Regions from separate parts of the Sulfitobacter sp. PM12 genome, predicted to be linked through region 1. Evidence: riboswitches for the same ligand, from Rfam matches in the RefSeq annotation. Region 1 holds a riboswitch; each other region holds the start of a gene.
What was found. Region 1 has a riboswitch for cobalamin ahead of AADW22_RS07060 (ABC transporter substrate-binding protein). Riboswitches for the same ligand answer to the same signal wherever they lie in the genome.
Positions count from the first base shown of each region.

Region 2: another riboswitch for cobalamin. It lies ahead of AADW22_RS14715 (DUF1636 domain-containing protein); the one in region 1 lies ahead of AADW22_RS07060 (ABC transporter substrate-binding protein).
Region 3: another riboswitch for cobalamin. It lies ahead of bluB (5,6-dimethylbenzimidazole synthase); the one in region 1 lies ahead of AADW22_RS07060 (ABC transporter substrate-binding protein).

Region 1 covers NZ_CP151529.1:1,474,272-1,481,983, forward strand. Annotated here, with positions in the region: gene panC (pantoate--beta-alanine ligase) at 1-669, shown strand, start outside; gene AADW22_RS07045 (catalase) at 744-2,261, opposite strand; gene AADW22_RS07050 (ABC transporter ATP-binding protein) at 2,366-3,133, opposite strand; gene AADW22_RS07055 (FecCD family ABC transporter permease) at 3,130-4,158, opposite strand; gene AADW22_RS07060 (ABC transporter substrate-binding protein) at 4,179-5,195, opposite strand; cobalamin riboswitch at 5,339-5,538, opposite strand; tRNA gene AADW22_RS07065 (tRNA-Glu) at 5,661-5,735, opposite strand; gene AADW22_RS07070 (SDR family oxidoreductase) at 5,920-6,867, opposite strand; gene AADW22_RS07075 (AraC family transcriptional regulator N-terminal domain-containing protein) at 7,035-7,712, shown strand, end outside.
Region 2 covers NZ_CP151529.1:2,972,496-2,980,207, reverse strand. Annotated here, with positions in the region: gene cobN (cobaltochelatase subunit CobN) at 1-2,165, opposite strand, end outside; gene cobW (cobalamin biosynthesis protein CobW) at 2,172-3,206, opposite strand; gene AADW22_RS14715 (DUF1636 domain-containing protein) at 3,203-3,583, opposite strand; cobalamin riboswitch at 3,677-3,895, opposite strand; gene AADW22_RS14710 (cobyric acid synthase) at 4,063-5,523, shown strand; gene AADW22_RS14705 (biotin transporter BioY) at 5,619-6,164, shown strand; gene AADW22_RS14700 (mannose-1-phosphate guanylyltransferase/mannose-6-phosphate isomerase) at 6,240-7,661, opposite strand.
Region 3 covers NZ_CP151529.1:1,052,315-1,060,026, reverse strand. Annotated here, with positions in the region: gene AADW22_RS05095 (hypothetical protein) at 1-115, opposite strand, end outside; tRNA gene AADW22_RS05090 (tRNA-Thr) at 200-274, shown strand; gene AADW22_RS05085 (hypothetical protein) at 463-1,461, opposite strand; gene bluB (5,6-dimethylbenzimidazole synthase) at 1,700-2,380, opposite strand; cobalamin riboswitch at 2,430-2,608, opposite strand; gene AADW22_RS05075 (hypothetical protein) at 2,645-3,406, opposite strand; gene AADW22_RS05070 (BCCT family transporter) at 3,773-5,416, shown strand; gene hemP (hemin uptake protein HemP) at 5,775-5,939, shown strand; gene AADW22_RS05060 (hypothetical protein) at 5,936-6,412, shown strand; gene AADW22_RS05055 (TonB-dependent receptor) at 6,599-7,712, shown strand, end outside.

The DNA of each region.
Region 1 (7,712 bases):
AACCCCAAACAATTCAACAACCCTGAGGACTACAAGAACTACCCCCGCACCGAGGAAGAGGACGCGCGCAAGCTGATCGCGCTGAAGGCGGATGTCGTCTATGTGCCAGATGGGGATCAGATGTACCCCAATGGTTTCGCGACAACTGTGTCGGTCGAAGGCATCACCCAAGGGCTGTGCGGGGCGCATCGGGCAGGGCATTTCGACGGCGTGGCCACCATCGTGACCAAACTCTTTACCCAGACCCAGGCGGACAAGGCGTTCTTTGGCGAAAAGGATTATCAGCAGCTTCAGGTGGTGACCCGTCTGGCGCGTGATCTGGACCTGCCGATAGAGGTGATCGGCTGCCCCACCATCCGCGAGGAAGACGGTCTGGCCATGTCCTCGCGCAACCTGCTGCTGTCGGATCGCGCCCGCACCTGGGCCCCCGAACTTCACCGCGCGATGGAGGAGATGTCAGAGGGGCTGCTTGCCGGTGGCGATCTGGAAACGCTCCGCGCTGCGGCAGTGTCGCGGGTGGAACGTGCGGGCTTTACGCAGGTGGAATACCTTGACCTGCGATCTGCTGACCAGTTGGAGCTGATGACCACACCCAACCGCCCCGCACGTCTGTTGGCCGCCGCGTGGCTGGCCGGTGTGCGGTTGATCGACAATATCGCCGTCGGTTAAATCGCTCTGGAATATGCAAAAAAAGCGGGGCCCGCGAAGGCCCCGCTGATCGTTTGGCTTGAAATGGGTCGGCGTTACTTGCCGCCGATGCTGAGGGCAGAGGCCATACCGGGGGCTTTGGATTCCCCGCCCAGCTTCTCGCGCACACCGGCCTCGATCTTGTCGCCGGTGTCTTTGTCGATGTTGCGCCAGTATTCAAAGGCACGGACCAGCACCTTTTCGCTGACACCGTCGCACAGGTGCCCCACCACATTCGACACCAAACGTTCGCGGGCATCGGCATCCATCACCTCGCGGACAAGCTTGCCGGCCTGGCTCCAATCATCGTCATCGGGGCGCAGGGTATAGGCCTGACGCACCATGTCGCCATCGGAATACCACAGGCCCGCTTCATGCTGATGCGGCTGCGCAGAGGGCCCACCATATGAGTTGGGCGCGTATACCGGATCAGACACTTTTTCAGTCCGGCCCGCACCATCTTTTGAATAGCTATGGGTCGGCGATACGGGTTTATTGACCGGAATCTGCTTGTAGTTGACACCCAGCCGCGCGCGGTGCGCGTCCGCGTAGGAAAAACCCCGTGCCAACAGCATCTTGTCTGGCGACAGACCCACGCCCGGCACCATATTGTTCGGCTCGAATGCGGCCTGTTCGATCTCTGTATGGAAATCGGTGGGGTTGCGGTTCAGGGTCAGCTTGCCGACCTCGATCAGCGGGTAGTCCTCGTGCGGCCAGACCTTGGTCAGATCAAACGGGTTGATGCGATAGGTCTTGGCATCCTCGTAAGGCATGATCTGCCATTTGAGCGTCCAGCTCGGGTAGTTCCCGTCGCGGATGTTGTTGAACAGATCGGCGCGGTGGTAGTCGCCGTTGGTCCCCGCCAGCTTGTCGGCTTCATTCTGGCTAAGGTAGGCATTTCCGTCGCCCTGATCGGTGTGGAAGTGGAACTTGACCCAGAACTTTTCACCCTCGGCGTTGACTAGCGAATAGGTGTGGCTGGAATATCCGTTCATCTCGCGCCAGTTTTTCGGAATGCCACGGTCGCCCATGAGATAGGTCACCTGATGCGCGCTTTCGGGCGAGAGCGTCCAGAAATCCCACTGCATATCGTGGTCGCGCATGTTGTTATCCGCACGGCGCTTCTGGCTGCGGATGAACTGCTGGAACTTGATCGGATCGCGGACAAAGAAGATCGGGGTGTTGTTGCCGACCATGTCAAAGATGCCTTCGTCGGTGTACATCTTGACCGAGAAGCCGCGCGGGTCGCGCCATGTGTCCGGGCTGCCGCGTTCGCCTGCCACGGTCGAAAACCGCATCACCACATCGCATTTCGCGCCGGGCTGGAAGATATTCGCCATCGTGTATTTCGACACGTCTTGCGTCGTCTCGAAGGTGCCAAATGCGCCCGAGCCCTTGGCGTGGGGCTGGCGCTCTGGAATACGTTCACGGTTAAAATTCGCCATCTGTTCAAGCAGATAGTGGTCATTCAGCACGATCGGGCCATCGGGGCCAACGGTCAGCGAATGCTCATCGCTTTGAACGCGAATGCCAGCGTCTGTGGTTGTGGGAGGGGTTTGCTTCTTGTCGGTCATCTGTAGCTACTCCTTCAGGGTCCACAGGCAAAACCTGTAGCGTGACGGATGGTTCCCGACCAAATGCGTAAGGAGTTGAATAGAAGTGTGGCCGCTTGGCGCGCTTAATGGGTCGCCGTGTGAAAGCGGATCACCTGCGCGTTATCCGCCGGATCGACAAGGAAATGCCCGCAGACGCCAAAGACCTCGCGCAGGAGGGTTTCTGTCATGATCTCGGAGGGGGTGCCGATGGCGCGCAGCTTGCCATCTTGCAAGACGCAAATCCGGTCGCAGAGCGTGGCTTGGTTCAGGTCGTGCAGGGCGATGATCGCCGTTGTCGGCAGGCGCTGGATCAGCTCAAGGATCGAAAGCTGGTGGCGGATATCCAGATGGTTCGTCGGCTCGTCCAGCAGCAGCACTTGCGGCCTTTGGGCCAGTGCACGGGCGATATGAACGCGCTGTTGTTCACCGCCCGACAGCGTGTGCCAGTGGCGGTCGCCAAAGCCCGACAGATCCACATCCGCCAGCGCCTGCGTGACGATGGCGTCGTCCCCTGCGCTCCACCCGCGCAGGGCGGACAGCCATGGGGTGCGGCCCAGTTCAACGGCATGGCGCACGGTGATGCGATCTGCGGTATCGGCGTGTTGTTCGACCAGCGCCAGCCGCTGTGCGATATCGCGCTGGCGCATCTTTGCCAGCGGTGCGCCGTCCAGCTCGACCCGCCCGCGCGAGGGTTTCTGAATACCGGCAAGCATATGCAGCAACGTGGATTTGCCCGACCCGTTCGGCCCGATCAGCCCCAGCTTTTCGCCCGGCCGCAAGGACAGGGACACGTCGTTGACGATGGCGCGGTTGCGCACCCGCCAGCCCAGTTCGTGACAGGACAGAATCATGGCGACGTCCTTTTGCCAATCAGGATCAGTGCAAAGACGGGCGCGCCGACCAAAGCGGTCACCACGCCGATGGGCAGCACTTGGCCCGGTACAATCACTCGGGAAATCACATCGGCAAAGACCAGAAACACCGCCCCCGCCAGTGCGGAAGCAGGCACAAGGATCGCGTGACGATGCCCCACGACGATGCGCATGGCATGGGGAATCACCAGCCCGACAAAGCCGATCGCACCTACCACCGAGACCATCACCGCCGTGACCAGCGCCGCCGTGCCGATCAGCAGCAGCTGCACGCGGCGCACCGGAATGCCCAAGGACGCGGCGCTGTCGCTGCCGAAGGTAAAGGCATCCAGCGCGCGGGCGTGCCACAGACAGGCCAGCAGCCCGATCATCGCCGCGGGCAGGGCGCTTAGTACATCGGGCCAGCGCACGCCCGACATATTCCCCAAAAGCCAGAACATGATAGCACGGGCCTGTTCGGCATTGGCCGATTTCGTGATCATCAGCGCGGTCAGGGCGTTGAACATCTGGCTGCCCGCGATACCGGCCAGCACGATCACGCCCGCGGCCCGCAGGCCCACACCGCCCCCTGCCGCCTGCGCCAGCAAAGCCACAAAAGCGAAAGCCACCAGCGCCCCGCTGAACGCACCGATAGACAGCGAAATGGCACCACCCCCCAGCCCGAGGATGGTCACCGCAACAGCGCCGGTGGACGCCCCCGCAGAGATGCCCAGCAGATAGGGATCCGCCAGCGCATTGCGCAGCAGTGCTTGCAACACGACGCCCGACAGCGCCAGACCGGCGCCACAGCACATTGCCACCACGGCCCGCGCCATGCGGTAGTTCCACACGATGCCCTCGTCAATCTTGTCGACCGCATAGCCCGCGTTCAGCGCCTTGTTGGCCAGCACCTTCAGCACCACCAGCGGCGGGATAGAGACCTCGCCGATGGCCGCACCAAACAGCAGTGTGGCCAGCAGCACCGGCGGGATGATCACCCACCAGTGCCACTGCGGCCTGCGCATCACAGAGCGGTCGATTGCGGTCATTCGGCTAGATCGAAACCGGACAGCGCGTCAGCCATCGTTTCCAGCGCATAGATCGCACGCACGGTCGGGTCCATCGCATGGGCGTCCATGGTGATGATGCGGCCCTCTTTCACCGCGGTCATCTCGCGGGCGACGGGGTCGTTCATCAGGAAGCTGCGTTTTTTCTCGATGTCATCCGCGGGGAAGCGGCGACGGTCCATTTTGGCAAGCACGATGAACGTCGGGTCGGATTTCGCCAGAGTCTCCCATCCGACCAGCGGCCATTCCTCGGCCGAGGTCACGACGTTTTCAACGCCAAGCTTGTCCATCATATAGGCGGGCACACCCTGTTGACCTGCGACATAAGGGTCCGCCGCCATCTCGGACGACGAGAACCAGAACAGCGCCGAGGTGCCTTGGGGCAGGTTCAGCGATTTGGCTTTCTCGACCGCCTTTGCCTCACGCGATTGCAGGTCTGCCAGCAGCGTGGCACCGGCGTCTTGCGCGTTATAGATCAGGGCGAGCTCTTCGATGCTGGTATACAGCTGCTGGGTCGTGAACAGTTCAGATCGCGTGCCGTCCGCGCCGACAGAATTATCCTTGGCCGCGCAATCGGTGGGCATCACATAGGTCGGCACGCCCACCTCGTGAAAGCTGTCGCGGGTGCCGACCATACCTTCGGGGCCGACGTGCCATTCATACATCACGGTGACCAGATCGGGGCGTTTGCCCAACACGCTTTCAAAGCTGGGGTCGTTATCCGCCAGCCGTTCAATCGCATCGTTGGTGTCTTTGAACTCTGGCAAAACGGGGCTGAACCAGACAGAGGTTCCCGCGATCCGGTCCTGCTGGCCCAGCAGATACAGGATCTCTGTCGTGGATTGCCCGATGGTCACGGTGGTCTGGGGTGCCGCGTCAAAGCTGAGCGTATGGCCGCAGTTGTCGATGGTCAGCGGATAGTCTGTCTCTGCGCCAAGCGCGGTGCTGCCCGCAAGGCTCGCAATCAGGGTCAGGCTCGAAAAAAATGGTTTCATATCAAGGGCTCCGGTTGGTCCGATGCCGGGGTCTTTGAATAGAAAGAGAAGGGGCCAGCCAAATGGCGCGCGGGCGCATTTTGGTCTGCGCGTAAGGTAATATCCGGTCCCATCATCATCCTCTCCCGAGCAACCCCGCCCGGTGTTTCAGGTTCAGTGTCGGCAGGTCTCCTGACTGACGGATCGCGGCTGTCCCCGCCTTCCCGGACCTTGAGGCCCAGTGGCATGATGGAGGTAGCTCACCGTCTACAGTTGCGGGGGCAGTTCCGGTTCATCCACACCAAAGCGCGGATGGCGAATTCCCTATTATTTCCCGAAGGAAACCGACCCGGTTTCGATGACAGTTGTCCGCCCACCCGTCAAGTTGCGTTTTTGCGGTCGTCATCGCGGGACAAAGGCAAATAACGCAGGCCACGGTTCCGCAGAACGGGCGAGAGGCAAATAACAAACGGATGGAAAACCAAGTGGCAGCCCGTAGGGGAGTCGAACCCCTCTTTTCAGGTTGAAAACCTGACGTCCTAACCGATAGACGAACGGGCCACTTAACTTGTGAGCGCTTCTTTAGGCAAAGCCATCGGCGGGCGCAAGTGCAAGCCGCATGAGAAATTGGGGAAATACGGCAAAAAAATCACATCTTCTGATGCCATATTCCAAGGGGCGTATGGCGAGGGGGAATCGCCGTGTGAAACGCGCGCCGCGCTCGGGATGAGGGCGCGCGTTTCCCTTAGATTTCCCAGTGAAAACCTGTCGCTTTTTCGGAGACGGTCCAGAGTTTCTCCATCACGGGTTTGTCGTAGGCATGGGGGTTCAGGGTGCCTTTGCCAACGGGCCCTCCGGTTTGCAGCCATCCGGTCGGGCCATAAAGCGCGCGCTGCGCCAACCCGTCTTCGGTCGCGCACATGACTTCGGGATACGCGCCTTTTTCGGCGGATTGCACCATTGGCGTCTTGCTCATCATCCACCAGGTGACCCGTGTGAAAAGCCCGCCGCTTGTGCTGATCAGCGAGGTCGCCGACGCGCCGGGGTGACAGACGTATACCTCAACGCGGCTGTCGGTGGCTTTCAGCCGGTCCTGAAGCTCATAGGCAAACATCATCTGCGCCAGCTTGCTTTGGCTGTAGACCGCGTTGGCGCTATAGTTCTTGTCCCAGTTCATGTCGTCGAACTGTATCGTCTTGATCCCCATGTTGTACCCGAGGCTGGACACCACAACGATCCGGCCCGCACTTTCCTGAATGCGATCAAACAGCATCCCGCACAGCAGGAAGTGCCCATAGTGGTTGGTGCCAAGCTGGCTTTCGAACCCGTCAACGGTCAGCTGCTGTGTCGGCACCTGCGCGATGGCAGCGTTGCAGATCAGCGCGTCAATCCGGGGAACGGTGCGTTTCACCTCCTCCGCCGCGGCGCGCACGCTGGCCAGATCAGACAGATCCATCCGCACAAAGCTCACCTCGGCGTTGGCACCGAACGTGTCCTTGAGCGTTTTGATCGCGGCGATGGATTTGTCGGCGTTGCGGTTCAGCATGACGACTTTTGCCCCCTTGGACAGCAGGATGCGCGTGGCCTGAAAGCCCGCACCGGCCGTCGTGCCGGTGATGAGATATGTTTTCCCCTTGAGCGATCCAAGGCGATCAGGTGTCCAGCCTTTGGGTCCGAAAGTCGTGTCCTTCATCGTCATGTTCCTTTTCGATGTCAGCGCGGCAGCGATGCGCGGTGTGTTTGGTGTTGAAGGGTAAATAGCTCTCGGCTGGCTCTCAAAATAGGCGAGATCGTCGCGAATACTTGCCTGATTGTATCACGCGCTTGTGAAAGGCCGATGTGACGCAGTAGATTGCCCTCATGAGCAAAGACCAGATCAGACAGCTAATCCGGAACAACGCGACCCAAGAGGGGCTGACGGGAGCCGGCATTGACGGGGTGCGCCTGTTTCGGGCCACGCAGGCGATTCATTGCGTGCCGGCGGTCTATGAACCCAGCGTTATTGCTATCGTCAGCGGGGCGAAAGAGGCTGTGCTGGACGGGCACAGGTACATCTATGACGACAGCCGATATATGTGCTGCCCGATGTCGATGCCGGTGAAGGCCGGCGCGCCGACCGCCTCTGCCGAAAGCCCGCTCTACGGGGTTATCATTTCGCTCGATAAGCGGATGATGACAGAACTGTCGATGGAGATGGAAAATACCGGCAATGTGATTCCCGAGGTCAAAGGCGGTTTGCGCGCGCAGGGGATCAGGCTGGCCGCTTGGGATGATGCCTTTGCCGACGCGCTGCTGCGTTTGCTGCAATTGGGTGGCAATCCGGCGGATACGGCGATTCTTGGCGAGGCACGGCTGCGCGAGCTTTACTACGCGATCCTAAAGGGGGAGGCAGGGAGTTTTGCCAGACAGGCCTTCGGCGCGGGCAATGCGATTGCACGGTCGATCGCGCATGTATCCTCTCACCTGGACGCGCCGATCTCTATTGATGATATGGCGTCCCGCGCCGGGATGAGCCGCGCCGCATTTCATCGCAAGTTC
Region 2 (7,712 bases), 1.5 Mb from region 1:
GTAAACAGGTTGCGCCCCGTGGGCCGCACATCGCTGCGCCCGCGATAGGGTGATCCCGACGGGCCAGGGGGCACAAACCGCGCCGAAAGCGCCGCGATCAGCCCGTCGATCTCACCCGTCCCATGATCGCCTGCGCCAAAGACATGCAGCCCGTCGCCATATTGCGTTTCCTTGATGTCGCAGACGAAGCGGTCGATGCGGGTCAACGCCTCTGCCGCGCTGGCGCTGGCATCAAGGCCGAGGTCCTGTTCAACCCCGCGGCCCTGCGCCTCGGCTCGGATGTCCGCGATCAGCCGGTCGCGCCGCGCAGGGTCCAGCCCGTCCGCGGTCGAGTATTCATCCAGCAGCCGTTCCAACCGTCCGAATGCATCGGGCAGTTTCGATGTCACCAAAGGGGGCGGCATATGGCCCACGGTCACGGCCCCGATACGGCGTTTGGCCTGCGCGGCCTCGCCGGGGTCATTGACGATAAAGGGATAGATCACCGGCATCGGGCCGATCAGCGCCTCGGGCCAGCAGGCGTCAGACAGGGCGACGGATTTGCCCGGCAGCCATTCCAGCGTGCCATGGGCCCCGACATGCACCATCGCATCCGCCTGCTGTTGCAGCCACAGATAGAAGGCGACATAGCCCGGGCGCGGCGTGCGGCTCAGGTCGTGATAGTCATCATCCCGTTCGGCCAGCGCCCCGCGTTCGGGCTGCAAGGCGACCAGCAGCTTGCCACTGCGCAGCGCCGGAAAACAGAACGCCCCGTCGTGAAACAGCGGATCATCCTGCGGCGCGCCCCAGCTTTCGGTCAGGTCATCGCGCAACGCCTGTGGCAGCTTTGCAAGCGCGGCCGCATACTCTGCCAGCGGCCAGCGGAGCGTTTCGGTGCCCAGACGGCTGGCAACCGTTTGCGTATCGGTAAAATCCCCCGCCTCCACGTCATAGCCCTGCGCCGCCAGCTGGGCCGTCATCTCCCGCAACGAAGCCAGCGCATCCAGCCCCAGCGCATGGGCCATGTTCCAGTCTTTGCCGGGGTAGGTGGACAGCACCACACCCACAGACTTTGCCGCGTTGTCTTGCACCCGTAGCTGGTGCAAGCGCTGCACGCGATCGGCGATGAAATCCACGCGGTTCGCGTCGGCGCGATGGGCGAAACGGCTGTATTGCAGCGCCTCGTCCCGTTTGCCGGGCTGTTTAAAGCTGACGACACCGCCGAACAGACGGCCATCCACCTCGGGCAAGACGACATGCATCGCCAGATCGGTAGGCGACAGCCCGCGCTCTGATCCGGCCCAATCGCGCCGACGCGCGGTCGATAGGGCGACCTGAACCACGGGGCAATCTGATGCGCCCAGAACGGATGGTTCATCCGGCCCGCGCTGGGCGGAGAAAGCGGTGGCGTTCACGATCACCGCCGGATCAAGCCGGGCGATCTGCTGCGCGATCCACGGCGCGGTGTCTCCCTTGAGGCTGGGCGCGAAGAGCCCCACGGCGTCAAAGCCACGCGCGTCGAGTGCGGTGATCAGCGCATCCACAGGATCGGTATCGGCAGCCGTCAAATAGGACCGGTAGAAGGTCACAATCGCGCGCGGCTTGTCGGAGGGTTCCGGCGCGGGGATCACGCCGGTGTGGGGGCGGTAGAACCCCGCCTCGGGCACGGTCTTGGCCCCTTTGGCCGGCCCCGCGTAAAGCCCCGCGGCCAGCGACAGCTGCGCCAGTGCCGCCTGCGCAGCCACCGCGCCGCCCGTATCGCACAGATGTTGCAAGCGTCTTAACGTCGAATGCGGCAGCGTCGACAGCGCGTCGAGCCGTGGGTCGGGTTGGCCGTCCGCAGGCAGCACCGCCAGCGCGATCTGCTGTTTGCGCGCCATATCCTGCAAGGTCGCAAGCCCGTAAGGCCAATAGCTTTCGCCCCCGATCAGCCGCACCAATACCGCCTTGGCCCCCGCAAGGGTCTGTTCGGCATAGGTATCGACCGACAACGGATGTTTCAGCGCGACCAGATTGGCCAGCCGCAACGACGGCAAGCCCCCTTCCGCACGATGCCAGCCCGCCGCGAAAGCCCCCAGATCACTGTCCGAAAAAGACAGCACCACCAGATCCGCCGGCGTCTGCCCTAGGTCTTGGGGCAGATCGCTTTGGTCCAGTCCGTGGCTTTCGCGAAAGACGACATGCATGGCGGCTTAGCCCTCCAGCACCGCGCGGATCGCGGCTTCGTTCACGTGATCATGTTCCGCGATCACAACCAGCTGGCTGCGGCGCGGCATGTCCCCCCAAGGGCGGTCGAACTGGCTGCGCACGCGTTCGCCCACGGCCTGCACCAGCAGACGCATCGGTTTGTCCTGAACGGCGATATAGCCTTTGACGCGCAGGATTTTCTGTTCGCGCGCCAAGCGCAACACGGCAGCCTCAAGCGTGGCGACATCGGCGACTTCGCCCATGTCGATCACCACGCTTTCAAAGTCGTCATGTTCGTGATCGTCATGCCCGTCGTGGTGGCTGGGGCGCGCGTCGATGTCATCTTCGGCGGCGGCTTCCAGACCCAGCACAACGCGGGGGTCGATCACGCCTTCGGTCATCGGAATGATCGGCAGCTTGCGCGGCGCATGCGCCTCGATCACCTTGCGCGCGGCCTCTACCCCGTCGGGGCCCGCCAGATCGGCCTTGGACAGCAGCACGATGTCGGCGCAGGCGATCTGGTCCTCGAAGACTTCGGACAAAGGCGTTTCATGGTCCAGACTGTCGTCAGCATCGCGTTGCGCGGCCACGGCCTCCAGATCGGGGGCGAACTGCCCGCTGACCACGGCTTCGGCATCGGCCAGGGTGATCACGCCGTCCACGGTGATGCGCGACCGGATCGCTGGCCAGTCAAACGCCTTGAGCAAGGGTTTGGGCAGCGCCAGCCCCGACGTCTCGATCAGGATGTGATCAGGCGTTTCGGGCAGGGCCATCAGGGCTTCGATGGTGGGGATAAAGTCATCGGCCACGGTGCAGCAGATACAGCCGTTTGCCAGCTCGACGATGTTCTCGGCGGGGCAATTGTCAATCGCGCAGGATTTCAGGATGTCGCCATCCACACCGGCGGTGCCGAATTCATTGACCAGCACGGCCAGACGCTTGGAGCCCGCGTTCTCCATCAGGTGACGGATAAAGGTGGTTTTGCCAGCGCCCAGAAAGCCGGTGATCACGGTAACGGGGATTTTGGTAAGGTTGGTCATTCGGTAGGCTCCTGTGGGGGAATGCGGGCGATGGATTGTTTGCGGAAGACCACGGGGCGTTCGCGCCAGGGCACCACGCCATCAGAGGTCTGGGCATAGGCAGAGACGCCCTTCACGATATCGGACAAATGCGCGTCAGTGTCGAGATCGCCGTACACATAAGTCCAGCGCGACGGGCCACCCGACAGGACCATCGAACAGCCCCGCGAACAGGCCGACAGACATTCGGCTCCGCGCAGCTGCACACCGTCGGGCAGATGCCCCGACAGCGCGTCAAACAGCTGTTGCCCGGGGCGCGGCGCGTCCTCGGCGGTGATCTGACCTGCGCGACAGGTGGTGCAGATGGTGACGGTGACCGGTTGATCCGTGGTGGTCATATCTTGCCTCATACGTCGATGGGCCAAGGGGGATCGCCAGCAGCGAACGACATGCGAACAGCGTTCTAGGCCAGTCGCGAAACACCCCGTTCGCCCGTTACAAACTATGCTGGCAGGTCTCCCGGCTTGCGGATCTAAGGCAGCTTGCCTTGCGAACCTTCACCTTCCCAGCCTGCGGGCCAGTGGTTGAAAGCTCTCTCCGGTCACGGTCGCGGGGGCGGCTGCGCTTGGCGCTGACCCAAGGCTGGATCAATGCGTATCGCGTTCCCTCTTCGCCTGTCTGGGACAGGAACCAACATACGCCCTGCATTGGTCATTTGCCCGCCCCTGTCAAGCTGCGCCTGTCATAACGCAGGGGTCAAACCCGCTTTGCGCGGATTTTCCCGATGGTGGCCAATGCGCAGGGGGCACCCGCGGATGCTTGACGGGATCACCGCAGGCTGACACCAAGGGCTGCACAAAAAACACGAGGTCCCGCCATGCCCACCCGCGCCATCATGATCCAGGGCACCGGATCGAATGTGGGGAAATCCATGCTGGTGGCGGGCCTGTGCCGCGCGGCCACGCGTCGGGGGCTTTCCGTCGCGCCGTTCAAGCCGCAGAACATGTCGAACAACGCCGCCGTCACCGAGGACGGCGGAGAGATCGGCCGCGCCCAGGCCCTGCAAGCGATTGCCTGCGGGCGGCCCCTGTCGGTGCATATGAACCCCATCCTGCTGAAGCCCGAAACCGACAGCGGGTCGCAGGTGATCGTGCAGGGGCAGCGCCATAGCACCCTGCAAGCGCGTGACTTCAGCAAGGCCCGCGCAGGGTTGATGGCTCCCGTGCTCGAAAGCTTCGGCATCCTCGGGCAAAGCGCCGATCTGATCATCGTCGAAGGCGCCGGCAGCCCGGCTGAGGTGAACCTGCGCCAGAACGACCTTGCCAATATGGGCTTTGCCCGCGCCGCAGGTGTACCCGTTGTCTTGGCCGGAGACATCAACCGTGGCGGCGTCATCGCCCAGATCGTGGGCACCCAAGTGGTGATGGACCCAAAGGACGCGGCGATGATCACCGGCTTTCTGGTCAACAAGTTCCGCGGCGATGTCAGCCTTTTTGACGACGGCTACCGCGAGATTGAACGCCGCACCGGCTGGACGGGGTTCGGCACATTGCCGTGGTTTGCCAACGCGCATCTGCTGCCCGCCGAAGACGCGGTGGACCTGTCGCGCGCCCCCTCCGACGGGGGGTTCCACATCGTCTGCCCCATGCTCTCGCGCATCTCGAACTTCGACGACCTCGACCCGCTGGCGGCGGAGCCGTCGGTGCGGCTGACCATGGTCCCCCCCGGCACGCCGCTGCCCGCGGACGCCGATCTGGTGATCCTGCCGGGCACGAAATCCACCCGCGGCGATCTGGCTTTCCTGCGCGCCCAAGGCTGGGACATCGACCTTTATGCTCATGTGCGGCGCGGCGGCGCGGTGCTGGGAATTTGCGGCGGCTACCAGATGCTGGGCCGGTTTATCGAGGATCCGCAGGGCTTCGAGGGCCCCGCAGGGCGCGAAGAGGGGCTGGGCCTGCTGGATGTCGAAACCCGTATGGCCCCGGATAAGACCCTGACCCGCGTCACCGCCGACCATGCCGCAACGGGCACGCAGATCGACGGCTATGAAATCCACATCGGTCAGACGGTGGGGGCCGATTGCGCCACACCCTTTGCGCATATCAACGGCATCCCCGACGGGGCAGGATCGCGCGATGGCAAGATCACCGGCACCTATCTGCACGGGCTCTTTACCAACGACAGTTTCCGCAGTGCCTGGTTGGCGCAACTGGGGCTGGGGGCAGGGCCGACCTCCTACAGTCAGACCGTGGAAGATACGCTCGACGCGCTGGCCGACCATATGGAAACCCATCTGGACGTGTCCGCCCTGCTGGCCTGTGCCGCACCGGTTGCATAACGCCCGCGCTGACCTTTGGTCACGATCACGACGCTTGCTTAATTTTGTGATCGCGGGGATACATGCCGTCAAATTTACGCAAAGGACCCTTTGTTATGGAACGTAACCTGACCCTCGTTGCGCTGTTCGCTGCCCTGATTGCAGCACTTGCGTTGATCCCGAAATTCTCGCTTGGCTTTGGCGTGCCGATCACGGCGCAAAGCTTGGGCATCATGCTTTGCGGGACCGTGCTGGGGGCCAAACGCGGCGCGCTGGCCGTGCTGCTCTTCTTGCTGCTGGTCGCTTTGGGGCTGCCGCTTCTGGCCGGTGGTAACGGTGGGCTGGGTGCCTTCATGCTGCCGTCCTCGGGCTTCCTGATCGGCTTCCCCGTGGCGGCTTTCGTCACCGGCCTGATCGTCGAAAAATGGTACGGGCCCTCGCTGACCATCGTTGCGGCGGTTGCTTCGGTCATCGGCGGGATCGTCGTGCTTTATATCTTCGGGATCATCGGCCTGTCGATCGCGCTGGATAAATCGCTGCTGGAATCCGCCGCGCTGGTGACCGTGTTCATTCCCGGCGACCTGATCAAAGCAGTGCTTGCAGGGTTTATCACCAGCGGTCTGGCCAAAGCGCGCCCTGCCAGCGTCCTGTCGCGCAGCTGATCCGACGCAAAGCCTGAAACAGCGAAAGCGCCCCTAGAGGGGGGCGCTTTTTTCGTTGCCAAGGCAGACGAAGCCTTACCCCCGCGCATAGACATCCTCGTAGCGGATAATATCGTCTTCGCCAAAATAGCTGCCGGTCTGCACCTCGATCAGCACCATAGGTAGTTTGCCGGGGTTCTCCATCCGGTGCACGGAGCCAAGCGGGATGTAGACTGACTGGTTCTCGCTGATTAATTTGATGGTATCGTCCACGGTCACTTTCGCGGTGCCTTCGACCACAATCCAATGTTCCGACCGGTGGTGATGGCTTTGCAGGCTCAGGGCAGCACCGGGGTTCACCACGATGCGTTTCACCTGAAACCGCCCGCCGATCACAAGGCTTTCATACCAGCCCCACGGGCGGTAATCGCGCGGCAGTTGGACCGCTTGGCTGGCATCCCGCCGTTTGAGCGCCTCAACCGCTTCCTTCACCCGCTGCGCTTGCGATTTATCCGCCACCAGCACCGCATCGCCCATAGCGACGGCGATGATATTGTCCAGCCCGATGCCGACCAGCTGCAACCCGTCGGTTTCAGACCGCAGCAGCGTGCCCGCACAGTCAATCGCGGTGGCATTGTCCGAACAGACATTTCCCGCCGCGTCAGGCCCGCTTTCCAGCCAGACCGCATCCCAACCGCCCAGATCGGACCATCCGGCGGCGAACGGCATCACCGCGAGGTTATCCGCCTTCTCCATGATCGCATAATCGATAGAGATATCATCGGCTTGCCCCCAAGCCTCGGGCGCGAGACGGGTCAGCCCCAGATCAGAGGTCGCCCCGTCAAGCGATGCGCGCACCGCGCGCACCATCTCGGGCGCGTGGGTCTGATAGGCGTCAATAATCGTCTGCGCCGTGAACAGGAAGATCCCGGCATTCCACAGAAAATTCCCCGCCTGCAGCATCCCCTGCGCCTGTGCGCGATCCGGCTTTTCGACAAAGCGCGCAAGGGGTTGCGGGGTTTTGGCACTCGCATCCGCCCCCTCGGCCAGCTCAAGATAGCCATAGCCCGTTTCGGCCCGCGTAGGCGTGATGCCAAAGGTCACCAGATCACCGGCCTGCGCGCGCGGCACCGCGGCCTGCACCGTCTGGGCAAAAGCATCGCAGTCGGGGATCACATGGTCCGACGGCGCGACCAGCATCAGCGCTTGCGCGTCAGTGCGCGCAATATACAGCGCCGCGGCAAGGATCGCAGGGGCGGTATTGCGCCCCTCCGGTTCGATCAGGATCGCCTGCGCCGCCCGTTCCACCTGCGCCAGTTGTTCGGTCACGATGAACCGGAACGGGTCGCCCGTCACCACAATCGGAGGGGCGAATCCGGGGCCGGTCAGACGCTTGGCCGAAATCTGGAACAGGCTTTCATCCCCCATCAGCTTGGCAAACTGTTTGGGGTAGCATTTGCGCGACAGGGGCCAAAGACGTGTGCCCGACCCGCCGCAAAGGAGAATAGCGTGCATCATGAGAGGCAGTTAATCTGAAAAATTCTAACGAGAGATTAATCAAATACTTTA
Region 3 (7,712 bases), 420 kb from region 1:
GCGCACGCGCTTGCGCCTTGCGTCGGCCCATATTGGCTTTCAGCGCGGCTTTCAGCCTGTCTTCCCGCAATACATTGGGTTTTGGCGGCTTTTGTGGGGCGGTATCCTTTGACATGTCGATTGTCTAGCGCAGCGGACCGATATGGTCCAGATTACGCTTGCACCATATTGCGAATGGGTCTAATCACCCGCCCACAGTGCTGGAGTAGCTCAGTGGTAGAGCGCGTCATTGGTAATGACGAGGTCGGGAGTTCAATCCTCCCCTTCAGCACCAGATCCCCCCTTTAAACATATCGCTTTGCCCTGATGCCTTATTTATCTGGCGTTGCGGTTTTGGCATGTGCCATGGATGCGCCTGAAGTCGTCGCAGCGTCCCCTGCCCCGAAACATCCCGAATCACGATGGCAGAAGAAAACCCCGACCGCTTGCGCCGCCGGGGTTTTGATTTTCACGTGAAGCAATTTAGCCGCGATATGTCAGACCGGCAAACAGACGGCCCTGATCGCGGTGGCGGCCCCCATGGACCGACCCTGCAACGGATGCCACACCGGCAATCAGCGACGCGGCGGCCAGTACAAAGGCGGTCAGGATACCGGCGTTACGTGCGGTTTGCGCAGCTTCAACCGCTGCTTCTTTCGCCTCTGCTGCGGCCTGTTCAGCCTCGGCCTTGGCAGCGGCTACAGCGTCTTCGACTTCCTGACGTGCTTCTTGCGCTTGGGTCACGATCTGATCCACACGCTCTTTCGCCTGGGCCTGGGTCAGATCGGTGCGTGCAGCAACAGCGCCGGCAAGATAGGTCCGGTCTTCCTCGCTGACCTCACCCGTGCGGTAGATATTCGCGACGATGCTGGCGGTCTGCTCTGCCAATTGCTCGGGATCGGCTGTCAGCGGGTCGACCTGATTGGGGCGCAAAAGCTGGTTCGACAGGTAATCTGTCGGATCATTCTTGGCCTCATCCGGGATTGCAGCACCCGCCGCATCGGCCAGTCCGGAGGCAGCACCTCCCACGGCAGAGCCCGCAGCTTCGACGACCGTACCAGCCGCTTTGCCCGCACCCGCTGCGACATTGCCCGCGGTATTGGCTGCAAAGCTCAGCGCGCTGGATAGCATCACGGCGGTGATCACAGAGCCGAGGCCCCAAACAACCAGACCGTTGATCCCGTCACGTGCAGTGACTTCATCATCCGTAGCGCTTTCGACGCGGCGGCGCATGCGGCCCGCGATATAACCACCGGCCAGATAGGAGGCGACGAGCGTGATCACCATCCACAGCGCGGTCAGCACCAGTTCAAGCGTCGATGAATTGTCAGTTCCGTCCAGCGTGATCGACGACAGGCCAAGTGCCGCGCCGAAGGTGGTCAGCAAAAGGCCGATCGCCACAGCGACAACAGTGCCCGCGAAAATTGCGGGCCAGTCGACATAGGATCCATCGGCAGTTTTTTCAGTAAGTGTCGTGTTCATGTAAATGCCTCCCCGGCGTTTGATTACGCCAAGCCGACCAGCGACAGCACCGCCATAACCACGACCACAAGACCAACGAGATAAATGATACCGCCCATTTTGAATACTTCCTCTTTGCGTGCCAGACGCGGGATGCACTGGCTTCACAAAGGCAACGTCAGGGAACCGGCATAGTTCCGCTGACCGCGCAAATTACCCGCATTGCGGGAGGTGGCAACGTGAGCGGGACGGGCGGGGACTACGGGTCGCCCTGCCACGTACCGTCAAAGATCATCTCGTCCACGGGGAGCCGTTTGCTCCAGCCTTTCACCTCGAGTTCGGGCGTCTGGTAAAGCTCGTCCACGTGCCCTAGACAGAGGTAGCCGACGATCTCTATCCGGTCGGGGATATTCAGCAGGTCACGCAGATCGGCATCGCGGAACACGCTGACCCAGCCCATCCCGATGCCCTCGGCGCGGGCGGCAAGCCAGAGGTTCTGGATCGCGCAGACGGTGCTATACAAATCCATGCTTTGATTATGGGTGCGCCCCAGCACGACCCTGCCGCCACGGCTGCGGTCACATGTCACGCAGATATTGACCGGCGCCTTGCGGATACCTTCGAGCTTCAGCGACCTGTAGGTTGTCTGGCGGTCGCCCTCGAACATCTGGGCGGCTTCCTCGTTGGCGCGGTTGAAGGCTTGCCAGACCTGATCGCGTGCGGCCTGATCGCGGATGACGATGAAATTCCACGGCTGTGACAACCCGACGGACGGTGCGTGATGCGCGGCGGTCAGTATGCGGTGCAACATATCCTCGGCCACTGGATCGGGTAAAAACTGATCACGTACATCGCGGCGGGTGAAGATCGCCTTGTAGACGGCGTCGCGTTCAGTATCTGAAAAAGGCGCGGCGGGTGCCAGCGCAGAGGGTATCGGCATTGTTCAGTCCCCAACAATACGTTTATGCGCCAATCCCGCTGTCCATGCGGGGCAAGCTGTACTGTCTGGCCGGTCTTCTGACTTAGGGTCGTTTGGTCCGCGCGCCTTCCCGGAATATTCCAGTGGCCTATGCGCAAACCATCCCCATTACAGCGTTGGGCACGTGCCGGAGTTTCACCAGCTTCCCGATTCTTCCGCGAGGCGGACACCAGACCCGGCCATTGGGCCACGGCTGTCCGCCCGGAACAAGCCCTAACGCGGGGATCAGCCGCGTTTGGTTGCGAAAATCTTCTTCATTACGGCGTCGAACTCGTTCCACGAGATGACGGCCTTGTTGCCCGCATAGCCGTGATAATAGGACCGCCCGTTAGAGGTCGGGAAACCGGCCCAGATACGTGCGAGGTTTTCCATAAAGCGGTGGCGGCTGATCTTGCCTTTCTTGAACGCGTTAAATCCCGCATCGACCAAAAGGATATCCGCCAGCCCATCCTGCACGGCCGAGGTAAAGCGGTCATTCTTGCTTAGCCCCGCCTGTCGCACCAGACTGCGCAGCGTGGATGGAATGAATTGGTATCGACCGATGGCATGCGGTTGGCCCGGCGTGCGGTCGATCCAGCGGTAGATCTCGCCGATGGTCATTTGCGTCGGACGCTGTGGCGGCAGCCGTTTGGCCCCGTATTGCACGGCGTCATAGCCCTTCGGACCCGCCTCGGCCCAAGCGATGAGGCTTTTGAGGTCCGCGGCCGTGCTGACCCCGCTGAGCTCTTGGAAAGACCGGCTGCGGCTGCTCACGGTTTTGGACCGGACCTGCGCTTTGGGCTGGACCTTATGGCGCAGCTTGATCTGACCCTGCCCTGCGGATTGCATGACGTTGAACGAGATGTCGCTTTGCATGGCAGAGCGCGCACCGGACAGGCTGAACCCTTCGGCGCTGACAGTGGTAGCGGCCAGAAGTGCCGCGGTTGCGATAATTGGTAGTGTGCAAGTAACTTTCATATCATCCCCCATGATGAAAAAATTTGTCATGGGACCATGGTGACCGCAGACGCCCGCGCTTTCATTTGCGCAAGCAGGTGGGTCGGGGCCATGGACGGATAGGACGGCATATCTTTTGGGATAGGGCGCTATCCCGCGGTGCGGTTGCCCCCTCCGTTCAGACGGGCTTGGGCGTTGAGGCACGCGGATCCGCCCCGGTGTTTCACCCGAATCCAAAGAGGGGATTCGCGGTAAACCACGGAAAAAACGCATAGCCCGCGACCCGCAAACGGGGCGTCAAGCCCGCATCCGGGGGCTAAGCCATGATATTCATTTACTTAATTCCCGCGCAGCGGTGGTCGTTTTGTCGGAGTTGCGCTATGATTAGTCGCAAATACATAAAATGGAGAGCATCTAATGACAGATGAAACGTCGCCGGGTATCCCGACACCCGACGGGGCCGCTGCCGTAATCGACACGGATTACGAGATCGGCCAAGACAACAAAGAAGGCAGCGTGGGGCCCTTCGGCTTCGACATTCACAACCCGGTCTTCGCGATCTCGGGTGTGTGTATTGTTGCCTTTGTATTCTATACACTCGCGCTGCCCGAACAGTCTGGCGCGCTGTTCACATGGCTGTTTTCGTCGGTGACAAAGGGCTTTGACTGGTTCTTTATCTCTGCCGGCAACATTTTTGTGCTGTTCTGCCTGTTCCTGATCGTCACGCCTTTGGGCCGTGTGCGTCTTGGCGGGGCCGAAGCAAGCCCCGACTATACCTACCTTGGATGGTTCTCGATGCTGTTCGCGGCGGGCATGGGCATCGGTCTGATGTTCTATGGCGTCTCTGAACCGCTATCGCATTTCTCGAGCTCCATGGGTGGCACAGCTGTTGGCGAAGACGGCCTGCGCACCGATTGGGCACCTTTGGGCGCGGCAGCGGGCGATCAGGCCGAAGCGGTGCGTTTGGGTATGGCGGCCACGATCTACCACTGGGGCCTGCACCCTTGGGCGATCTATGCCGTTGTTGGTCTGGCGCTGGCGCTGTTCAGCTATAACAAGGGTCTTCCCCTGACCATCCGCTCTGCCTTTTACCCGATCCTGGGGGAACGCGTCTGGGGCTGGCCCGGTCACGTGATCGACATTCTCGCCGTATTTGCAACGCTCTTTGGTCTGGCGACATCGCTTGGTCTGGGTGCCACGCAAGCCAACGCGGGCTTGAACGAGCTCTTTGGTGTGGCGGTTGGCCCCACAACTCAGGTTCTGCTGATCACCGGCATCACCGCGATTGCGACCGTATCCGTGCTGCGCGGCCTTGATGGCGGTGTCAAAGTCCTGTCAGAGATCAACATGGGTCTGGCGTTTTTGCTGTTGGCCTTCGTGCTGTTGGTCGGACCGACGCTGGCGATCCTGTCGACCTTCGGGTCATCGCTGCTGGCCTATGTGGAATATCTGCCAGGTCTGTCCAATCCGATCGGCCGTGAAGACGTGAACTTTATGCAGGGCTGGACATCGTTCTACTGGGCATGGTGGATCAGCTGGTCCCCTTTCGTCGGCATGTTCATCGCCCGCGTAAGCCGTGGCCGTTCGGTCCGCGAGTTCCTGACCTGCGTCCTGCTGATCCCGAGCCTTGTTTGCGTCCTGTGGATGAGCGTCTTTGGTGGCATGGCAATCGATCAGGTGATCAGCGACGGCTACACAGCCGCGCAAGAAGCCGAGCTGCCACGCCAGCTGTTCGCCATGCTGGATGCGCTGCCACTTGCCGGGATCACATCGCTGATCGGTATCGTCTTGGTCATCGTGTTCTTCGTGACCTCGTCTGACTCCGGCTCGCTGGTGATCGATACGATCACGGCAGGCGGCAAGGTCGACGCACCTGCGCCACAGCGCGTGTTCTGGTGCATCTTCGAAGGTGCCGTAGCGATTGTGCTGCTGCTGTCTGCAGGCGGGCTCAAGTCGCTTCAGTCGATGGTTATCTCTACCGGATTGCCCTTTACTGTGGTGCTGCTGTTCCTGTGCTACGCAATCTTCCGCGGCCTGCGCGCCGAGATGAAGACGCAATAACGCACCCCTAACCGACGTTTGTGCTTTGCCGGTCAAAGCGCCTTATACCCCCCCGCCGCCCCGTGCTGCGGGGGGTATTCTTTTGCACGACACAGACAAACAAAAATGCGCCCTAAGTATTCCGACTAAAACTGTCGGATTGACATACCCTATAATTTCAATCAGGTTTATGGAAACGTCTAGCCACCCCGCATGCGATCACGGGGACGCCCGACACATATGATGTGAGGAGTCCCACGATGAGACCATTCCCCAGAACGCAGACTGCCGTTCACCGTCAGGACCAAGCCGCAGGGCTGCCTGATGATCGGTGCCGCGTGCAACGTTCCTTTTCCATGACCATCGATAGAGCAGCCCTATGACATTCCATGCCCCCCCAAAGACCCAAGCCCCGATGAACGCGCTGCCGACCTACTCTGCCCGCGACCTGACCGAAGGCGGAGATCTGGCGCAAATCGTGCTGGATACCCAGACCTACACCTTGCGAATCACACGCGCTGGCAAATTGATCCTGACCAAATGAATGACGCACATCAGCACCCCGGCGGTGCCCCGGTAGGGTTCATCACAGAGCTGGACAGCCTTCAGGCCGCGTCGGTCATCTATTTGCGGATGTGGTGTGACGGGCCTGACGCACAGGAAAAAGTCAGCAGCGATTTTGCCAGCGTCCTCGGCCACACCAACGGGAGCAAGGCGCTCGCTACGTTTGAACAGCTATGCTCGCTTTGTGCACGGTTCGGGCGGCGGCCTTTGATGCGCCATTCGGTCACGTGCAAATGTCTGGGATCGGACGAATCCTGCTTTGCGAACTTCATCGCGACAGCCACGGACGGACAGCGCGAAGACGCGATGCTGATCGCGACCCTGCTGGTACGCGCCGATATGGCCCCGCTGGTGGCATCGCTTGCTGCGGATTTCGGGCTGGCGCTCAAACGGATGCGCCTGAGCGCACCAAGCGAGGTCGCGCAAATGGAAGCAGCACCGACGCTGCATTAACGGGCGTTTCCCGCGCCCGATCGACGCCTTATGTGCAACGCTACAACCCATTGAAATTTTTGTAAGGTTGCCGAAGTTTAATACTTGATTGTTTTTATCAGCCTTAGTAACCCGCCCGTGAATAGGTAGCCAATCGTCCAGACCAGCCCCCTAAAAACAGCCCGAATGGGCAATGACGAGGGCGATATGACTCAGACGAAAACACCACACAGCTTGCGTGGCCACACGGCCAGCCGCAGCATCGGCATGATGACGGCCGCCGCCATCGGCGCGACGTCTCCTGCAGCACTTTATGCGCAATCCAGCGACGAGCCGCTGCTACTTCCCGGTATCGAGGTCGAAACCTCCGAGCCGCAGGCCGCCAAGCCCAAGCCACAACCCGCCAAGAAACGCGCCGCGGCGGCCCCTGCCCCCCGCGCGACACCGGCACCCGCCCCTGCACCCGTCGTGGCCGAAGCCCCCATTGCTGCCGCCCCCGCCGCGCCCGTCGCTGGCGAGAACGGTCTGTCGCCCTACGCCAACCCCGAAGCCGGATATCAGGCCGTTCAATCGGGCAACTCGCTGCTGACGCAACCGCTGGTCGATACACCGCGCACGGTTACCGCCGTCACCCAGGAAGTGCTGCGCGACAAGAACGCGACATCGGTGCGCGAGCTCGCCCGCACCACCCCCGGCATCACATTGGGCACCGGCGAAGGTGGCAACGCATTCGGCGACGTTCTGTTCATCCGCGGCTTCCGGTCCTCCAACGACGTCTTCATCGACGGCGTGCGTGATTCCGGTGTTGCCGTGCGCGAAACATTTATGGCCGAACAGGTCGAGATCACCAAAGGCCCGTCTGGCTCCATCGGTGGGCGCTCGACCACCGGCGGCGCGGTCAATCTGGTGACCAAAAAGGCGCAGGATACGGACTTCGTCAAAACCACCACGACCTTTGGCACCGCCGATCTGGCGCGTCAGGAAGTCGACTGGAACAAGGTCTGGAACGACCGCTTCAAGACCCGCATCGGTGCCGTCGCCCAAGTCAGTGATGTTGCCGGCCGCGACGGGAGCAAAGACGACCGTCTGGGTCTGTCCATCGCTGCCGAATACGAAGCGACCGACCGTCTGACACTGGATTTCGAAGCCTACCAGCTGCAGATGAAACAGATGCCGGATTGGGGCGTGCCATGGGATGGCACAAACGGCGTGCCCTTCACCGAATCCGCCGCAGGCCGTCCGACGCTGGACCGTGACACATTCTACGGCAACCCAGACCGCGATTTCCACGATGCGACACAAAGCGTTGCCACCTTCGGCG